Regions from separate parts of the Bacterioplanoides sp. SCSIO 12839 genome, predicted to be linked through region 2. Evidence: riboswitches for the same ligand, from Rfam matches in the RefSeq annotation. Region 2 holds a riboswitch; the other holds the start of a gene.
What was found. Region 2 has a riboswitch for molybdenum cofactor ahead of moaA (GTP 3',8-cyclase MoaA). Riboswitches for the same ligand answer to the same signal wherever they lie in the genome.

Region 1 (4,217 bases), 1.3 Mb from region 2:
GGTGTGGAGTCGCGACCGGTGAAGCCGGTGCCGCCTGTTACCAGTATGGCTTGGGTGGTTTCGTCAGCGATCCAGTTGGCGATCTGAGCACGAATCTTATACACGTCGTCGATCACGATTTGTTTGTCGCTCAGGTGGTGACCTTGTTTGGTTAGCTCGGCAACCAGTAGCTGACCGCTGGTATCGGTTTCTTCCGTGCGGCTATCGGATACGGTTAGGACAGCAATGTTCAGTGCAATAAAGTTATCGGTAAATGTTTTGGCCATGGTTAGTCCTTGTTAAATTTCATTCTAAGAAGAGGATGATGAGGTTTGTTTCTAAGCAGCAACAGGATGTTGCGGTAGCGCGGCAGGCACATGGATGTGCCTTCGGCGCGGCGGAAGAAATAAACCTTGTTGTCGTCTTCTTTTTAAATCTGCTTGTGAATTGCCTGCCACTGTTCGGGGGTGTTGGCATTGGTCAGAAACTTCTCATCTTCGTTATACGGTATTGCCTGGCTGCCCAGCTCGGTTAATAAACCCCGGACACTCAGATTGCCATTCTCACAATTCAATTGCTGTTCAAGATATTGAGTCAACGAATCTGAAAGCGGTAAAAACAGCGGCAAAAAATGATTCTGATAAAAACAGGCTGACTGCTTTTTCAACCCCTGATCAATCAGGTTATTCAGATTTGATGACTGAATAAAAGGTAAATCCACCGGCAACAACAATAAATAATCACACTGATTTTTTAACGATTGAGCCAGAGAATAAATTGCTCCCAGCGGTCCTTTTTCCTCAACCAAATCAGGAATAAATTCACAGCCCAATAGTTGTTGCTCAGCAGGGTTTAATGCTCGGCTAACAACCATCTTCTGAATTACACCGTCAGCAACCAAAGGCTCAATAACAGCACAAGCTCGTTGCAGCTGACTGCGTTGCTGATTATCCAGCAACAAAGCTTTATCTGTGCCCATGCGACTGGATAAGCCGCCGGCGAGAACCGCAGCGACTATCCTGGGATTATCCAATTGCATGCCCATACCTCGTCTCTTTCAGCCGCCGATTTGAGCGAAATGCTGAATCGCACCGGTCTGACCGTCATGCAGGAAATGAGTCGCTTTTTTATCCTGCAATAATCCCTGAATAGCCGTTTCCAGTTCGGCTTGTTTTCCTTCAGTCATTAAATGGCGCAGGTCGTAACCTTGCTCGCCAAACAGACATAAATGCAGTTTGCCCAGTGCAGAAATGCGCAAACGATTACAGCTGGAACAGAAGTCTTTGCTGTACGGCATAATTAAACCGATGCTGCCCTGGTAATCCGGATGATCGAATTCCTGTGCCGGGCCTGCGTCTTTATTGCGTATCTTCTGCTGCCAGCCATTCTCCAATAATTGCTGTTTAATCTGCTCACCGCTAAGGTGATTTTTAGCGAAATAATCCGGGTTTTGACCGGTTTCCATCAGCTCGATAAAGCGCAAAGTGACTGGTGTAAATTTAATCCAGTTAAGGAAACTACTGAGCCCATTAGCATTGTGGCTCTTCAGCAGAACCGCATTCACTTTCACGTCTTTAAACCCCAGCTCAAACGCACGATCAATGCCGCGAAGAATTTCCTGTAGGCGATCATGGCCGGTAATGGTCTGAAAGACTTTAGGGTCTAAGCTGTCGATGCTGACATTCAGCTGATCCAGACCGGCGGCTTTCCAGCTGTCGATATGCTGGTTGATCTTATAGCCGTTGGTGGTTAGCGCAACGGTCTCAATACCGGGCGTTTGTTTCAGCGCGGCGATAATTTGCGGCAGATCTTTGCGTAATACCGGTTCACCGCCAGTAATGCGAACCTTACGAGTGCCATGGGCAGCAAAGGTTTTGGCGAGCTGACGGATCTCTTCCAGCGATAACGGCTCGGTTTTATCCGAACACTGGTAACCATCGGGCAGGCAATAGTTGCAACGGAAGTTGCAAACATCGGTGATCGACAAGCGCAGGTAGCTGAAACGCCGACCGTGCGTGTCTTTAAACTGTGAGTCTTTTAACTGGGAGCCTGCGCGTTGCTCAAAAGTACTCGGACTTAAGACCGACGCCACAGACCCATAGGGTTCCAGCTCGCACGAGTCTACCTCGGTGAGCGGAATCCGGGTATATGAATTCATCTCTCTACACCTTTCCAAATGCGGGAGGCCCGGTGGTTTCCCACAGAACCCTGGTGATGCAGCTGACAGACGGTATGCCTGGAGCCATCACGGCTGACGCGTCTTATTCAGGTTCACAACGTTGTGTGAAGGCCAAACTTAGACGGGAAAGCTTCGGCGTTAAGTCACCATTCTATGTGAGAGTGGCGCAGAAGGGAAAGGTTCACAATGGCCAGTGGTTTGACTCGAACGCTTTACAGCATCAGCCGAGTGGAACACTGCATTACCGGATATCACCTTGCCGATAATCCCCTGAGTCGTTAGCCTTCAGGCACTTATCCACACCATGATTCCTACAAGAAGACCCTTATGCTGCGCTGGCTCTGGCAATTTGTTCGCCCTTATAAACTCCGTTTAACCATTGCCATCGTGGCGCTGGTGATGACTGCAGGCCTGACGTTAGGTCTGGGCCAGGGCGTACGCCTGATGGTGGATAACGGTTTTGCTGCACAATCCACTGAAGGCCTGGCCGATGCGCTAAGCATGTTTGGCGTGTTGGTGGTGCTGGTTTCGATTGGTGCTTACTTCCGCTTCTTTATGATTTCCTGGTTGGGTGAACGGGTGGTGGCGGATATTCGCAAACAGCTGTATCAACATCTGGTCAGCCTGCCGCCCAGCTTCTTTGAGGAGAATCTCGCCGGAGAAATTCAGAGCCGGGTGACTACGGATACTACGCTGCTACAAACCGTGATTGGTTCTTCTTTCTCATTTGCACTGCGGAACGCGCTGACCTTTATGGGTGGCATCACGTTGATGTTTATCAGCAATTTAAAACTCAGTTTAATTGTTTTAATTGCCGTTCCCCTGATTGTTTTTCCGATGATTTATTTTGGCCGCAAGGTGAAAAAATTATCGCGCGACAGTCAGGATAAAATTGCCAGCGTGGGCGCCTGGGCGGGGGAAAGTCTGCAGCATATTAAAGTGGTTCAGGCTTTTACCCGTGAAGATATTGTGACCCAACAGTTCGGCGATGCCGCCGAAGGTGCATTCGATGTTGCTCTGCGTCGAATTCGCCAGCGTGCGTTTTTAATTATGTTGGTGATGATGCTGGTGATGGGTTCTGTCGCGGGCATGTTGTATATCGGCGGCAGTGATGTGATTGCCGGTAAACTGTCCGGCGGTGAATTAGCTGCCTTTGTGTTTTACGCCATTATGGTGGCAGGCTCATTAGCAGCTGTTACCGAAGTATATGGTGAAGTTCAACGGGCAGCCGGAGCCGCGGAACGCATTCGTGAGTTATTAGCCACCGAAGCTGAAATACAATCGCCCGAGCAGAATGAACCCGCGGCAGAACCTGCTCCAGCGGCTAACGCGTCCGATTCTTTATTAAGCTTTCAACAGGTGGGTTATCACTACCCATCACGTCCTGATCGTCAGGCCATTGCCGATTTAACATTAGATATTAAACCCGGTGAACGTATCGCTCTGGTTGGCCCTTCTGGTGCGGGTAAATCGACCTTGTTTGATTTATTACTGCGTTTTCGTGACCCGCAGCAAGGCGATATTTTATTACATGGCAAAAAAATCAAAGACTGGAATCTGCAGGAGCTGCGCAGCCAATTTGCGTTAGTGCCACAACAGCCAGTGTTATTCAGTGCTAACGTTGGGGATAACCTGAGATACGGTAAACCGGATGCCACTGAAGCAGAAATTCTGGCGGCAGCAAAAGCGGCTCATGCCGACGAGTTTATCGAGCAACTACCTGAACAATATCAGTCCTTCTTAGGTGAACAAGGCGTAAAATTATCCGGTGGTCAGAAGCAACGCCTGGCGATAGCCAGAGCGATATTACGAGATCCGGAAATCTTACTGCTAGACGAAGCCACCAGTGCATTGGATGCCCAAAGTGAACATCTGGTACAGCAGGCACTGGATGAGCTGATGAAAGATCGCACCACCTTTATTATTGCCCATCGCTTAGCCACCGTGGCACATGTCGATCGTATTGCCGTGTTTGATCATGGCAAGCTGGTGGCGATTGGGTCGCATCAGGAATTATTAAACAATTCACCGCTGTATAAGCGTTTAGCTGAGTTGCAGT
Region 2 (4,217 bases):
ACTCTACCCATTCTTTTTGGCCTGGCAATCGACATTGGCGGCGTACATACCGCCTGCTTTATGTTGCTGTACGGGCTATGTGCCGCCTGCATGATTGTGATGTATTTTGCAATGAAGTCCGAAAAGTACAAACACCGGATGGCAGACGCATTGAACAACGACTTTCTGCTTCAGGTACGAAAAAGTAATTTAATTAAGTAGTAACAGCCGGAATTTAATTCCGTATGGAGGTATTCCTATGAAATCAGTATTTAACGACTTATTAGAGATGACCAAAAAGCAGCCAGAGCCACAACGCCTGCTGTTTTTATTTGCCCAGACAGATGACACCAAAGGCAAAATCAAAAAGCACCAGCGCGGCAGCATCAGTCCTGTAATGTGTGTTGATAAATTGCCTGAAGAGTTAAGTGATTTTGCCAGCCTGAAAAAAGAAGCCGATAGTGTGAGCAAAGATTGGGAGTTTATGTTTATTGCCGGGTTAAGTGGGGCTGATGGCAAAGCACCAAGCAGCAACGATGCAGAACCTTATCTGAATAAAATGACAAACGATTTAGCCAATGGTCAGGATTTAAGCCGTTACGTGGTCATTAATCGTGATGAGCAACCCATCGAGATCGCTCCGTTCTAATACCCTATAAATTCGACACACGTAACCTCCCTGCTTTTAAATGGGGAGGTATTCAGCTGAAATCTCCCCGTATTTACCTCCCAGAATCGTTAATTATTAAAATCTTTATCACTTAGGTTTATTGCTGTCGCTTGTCTACTACCCCTGAATTAGTAGCTGTTATCGTTCCTTGATTTCAGTCAAATTTTTATTCAACTTCCGTCTTAGTCTTGTTGCCAACCAGTTAACCCATAGAAGGCAATTGTAATGAAAAAAAGCATTCTGGCATCCGTGATTTTATCGTCTTCATTCGCAGCTGTTCCGTCCGTTCAGGCAGACGCATTAACCGATGCAATAAAATCGGGAACAACCAATATCAGCCTGCGTTACCGTAACGAAAATGTTGATCAGGACGTTGCTACCAATAAAACCGCAACGGCTAATACCGTACGCACGCGATTGACCTATCAATCTGCCGAATTATCCGGTTTCAGCATCCTTGCTGAAGTAGACAGTGTTGCCGCCCTGACCGACGTTGATTACAACGACCTGACCAATGGCAAAACCGATGAACGTGTTATTGCCGATCCGGAATATACCGATGCCAACCAGTTTTATCTGCAATACAAATACACAGATACCACGGTAAAAGTTGGTAACCAGCGTATTAACCTGGATAACCAGCGTCACATTGGTAGTGTTGGCTTCCGCCAGAACGAAGCAACGTTTGATGCCATCACCGTTACTAATACCTCGCTGGCGAATACCAAAATATTCCTCGCTGCAATTAACAATCGTCACACCATCACCGGTGCGGATACGCTGGAAGATAATATTCTTGCCAATATTAACTACAAACTCGACGACAGCCTCAGCCTGAGTGGTTACGCTTACCTGCTGAATAATATTGGCAACGATGATTTTGAAACCTACGGCGCACGTGCCAGCGGCGCGTTGAACATGGCATTGTACGAAGTAGAATACGCCAGCCAGAACCGTGACAACGGCGACAATGATTACGACACCTACTATTACAACCTCGCTGCCGGGGTAAAAATTAACGGTGTCACGGTTAAACTGGGGCAGGAATTATTAGCCAGTGACGATGGCGACGCCGCATTTGCAACACCACTGGGTACCAATCACAAGTTTAATGGCTGGACCGATATCTTTCTTGGTGGCGCCGGCAATGACGGCCTTCAGGATACCTACCTGAACGTTGTAGCCAACGTTGCCGGGTTAAAACTGGTTGGCCAGTACCATGATTTTTCTGGTGACGACAGCGGCGATGATCTGGGCTCAGAATACGGTTTTGTAGTTGCGAAAAAACTGGATAACTATGGCCTTAGTTTAAAAGCCTCACAATACGATGCCAGCGACGATTCCGGCAGACCAGATACCACTAAAATCTGGTTAACAGCCACCGCCAAGTTCTGATCTCCCATCAGAAACTCCCTGTAATTTCAGGCGGGAGCCTCCGATTACAGGATCTGATTGTATGCTGAAACCTTCCTCAGCACCTCTCACCTTTGAGGGTTTGGGCCGGAATTGTCTCCGGTCCTTTTTTTATTTTCCGGATTGCTTCCAGAAGACTGACATAAATCAAAACTACCCCGTTAGAGGTAGCCGTTTTACCCCCTCTCAGCAATTGGACTGGCAACCGCCTTCCCTACAATAGAAAGACGAATCTACGTTAAAAAACACAGTAAACGCCGAGCTTTTTTTCCTAACGTCCTACTCGCCTGAGGTGCTCAGGAAAATGGAAACTAAGCCGATGGGTCAGCCGGGAAACCGCCTGGCCTCCCGGGTTTGGAAAGGTGTTCCATGAAAAGTTCTGATTATGCACTGGGTGAAGCCAGCAGCAATCACATCACCAACACACAAGTGTCGGGAAATAAGTTCCACGATGGCTTTCAGCGCCAGTTCAGTTATCTGCGCCTGTCGATTACCGATGTGTGTAATTACCGCTGTAATTATTGCCTGCCAGAGGGTTATCAGTGTGACGAACAATATGACAACCTTACTCTGGAAGAAATCCAGACACTGGCTCAGGTGTTTGCTCAACATGGCACCCGTAAAATTCGCATCACCGGTGGAGAACCGGTTATCCGTAAAGACCTGACGGATATTATTCGTGTGGTGAAATCCACGCCTGGTATTGAAGACGTCGCATTAACCACCAACGGCTATAAACTGGAAGACAAGGTTGAATCCTGGTTTGATGCCGGGCTGGATGGCTTAAACCTAAGTATCGACAGCCTTGATCCACGGGTATTTCAAACCATCACCGGCCACAATCGTTTAAAAGACATTCTGCGTGGTTTAGACAAAGCGATTTGCCTGGGATTTAAACGCATCAAGGTAAATGCGGTGTTATTAAAGTCTTATAACCTGCAAGAGTTCGATACCTTTCTGCACTGGCTGCAACATATGCCCATCAGCCTGCGCTTTATTGAATTGATGCAAACCGGTGATAACGGTGACTATTTTCGACAAAACCACGTCAGTGGTGAAACAATTAAACAACGGTTGTTAGCTCAGGGCTGGCAATTAAAAAAGAAAGGGCCACTGGCCGGGCCTGCGCAGGAATTTGAGCATCCGGATTACCTCGGTTCCATGGGCCTGATTATGCCGTACAGCAAAGACTTCTGTGACAGCTGTAACCGTTTGCGCATTTCGTCTTCCGGTAAATTACATACCTGCTTGTTTGGTGACGGTGGCTACGATTTACGCAGCCTGATCCGTAATAACCACCAGGCTGACATCGCACATGAAATTCAGCAACAACTGCTGGATAAAAAAGCCAGCCATTATCTGCAACAGGGGTATTCTGGCTCTACCCGCCACCTGGCCATGCTGGGAGGCTGACAGTGGTTAACTGGATTGATACGTCTGACATACGTGCGTTATTACTGGCCGGTGGCCAGTCCAGCCGTATGGGTACAGACAAAGCCTTGTTAGCGCGTCAGCAGCACGCTCAACCGCAGCACATTAAACAACAGCCACAGCAATGCCAAACCCAGCTGAGTTATATGCTGGAGTTATTATCCAAGCTGGGTTTAAAAGAAGTCCTGTTAAGCCGCAACCCTCATCAACAGGATGAACAATGGCATAATTCTGCATTGCCACGTATATCCGATAACTTCAACAACTGTGGGCCATTAGCAGGTATTGAAGCGGCGGTTCGTTATAGCCTGCAACAGTCAGATCCGGGTAAAGCATTATTAATTGTGCCGATTGATTTACCGCTGCTGACGGAACGCACGTTGCGATATTTATTGTCTCAGGGGCAAGTGGGAAACCGTGCCTGTTATTTCCGCAATCATTTTCTACCGTTGTTTTTGCCACTTAACCCGTCACACCATCAGCTGATGCTCGAACGGTTACAACAGGCGCACAACAGCGGTAAACCACGCGGGCTGTCGATTAAAGCACTGTGCCAGCAGATCAATGCTGATGCCTTAATTGCACCCCACAGCCAATCATTGACGAATGCCAACACACCACAGCAATGGCAACAGGCTGGTTTTCACTTACGTCCAAATTTAACGCTGGCGAACAAAGCCAGCTGACGTTTTATCGAGGTTTTTATGGGTCATAAAATTACAAC

Region 1: it holds a riboswitch for molybdenum cofactor, as region 2 does, so the genes downstream of both, moaA (GTP 3',8-cyclase MoaA) here and moaA (GTP 3',8-cyclase MoaA) in region 2, are expected to answer to the same signal.

Annotation. Positions count from the first base shown of each region.
Region 1 is NZ_CP073745.1:3,781,114-3,785,330, reverse strand. Features, by position in the region: gene moaB (molybdenum cofactor biosynthesis protein B) at 1-266, opposite strand, end outside; gene KFF03_RS17095 (molybdenum cofactor guanylyltransferase) at 410-1,018, opposite strand; gene moaA (GTP 3',8-cyclase MoaA) at 1,037-2,137, opposite strand; molybdenum cofactor riboswitch at 2,129-2,308, opposite strand; gene KFF03_RS17085 (ABC transporter transmembrane domain-containing protein) at 2,486-4,217, shown strand, end outside.
Region 2 is NZ_CP073745.1:1,135,007-1,139,223, reverse strand. Features, by position in the region: gene KFF03_RS05320 (nitrate/nitrite transporter) at 1-201, shown strand, start outside; gene KFF03_RS05315 (ribonucleotide reductase subunit alpha) at 239-628, shown strand; gene KFF03_RS05310 (hypothetical protein) at 875-2,044, shown strand; molybdenum cofactor riboswitch at 2,306-2,443, shown strand; gene moaA (GTP 3',8-cyclase MoaA) at 2,432-3,475, shown strand; gene KFF03_RS05300 (molybdenum cofactor guanylyltransferase) at 3,478-4,179, shown strand; gene moaB (molybdenum cofactor biosynthesis protein B) at 4,198-4,217, shown strand, end outside.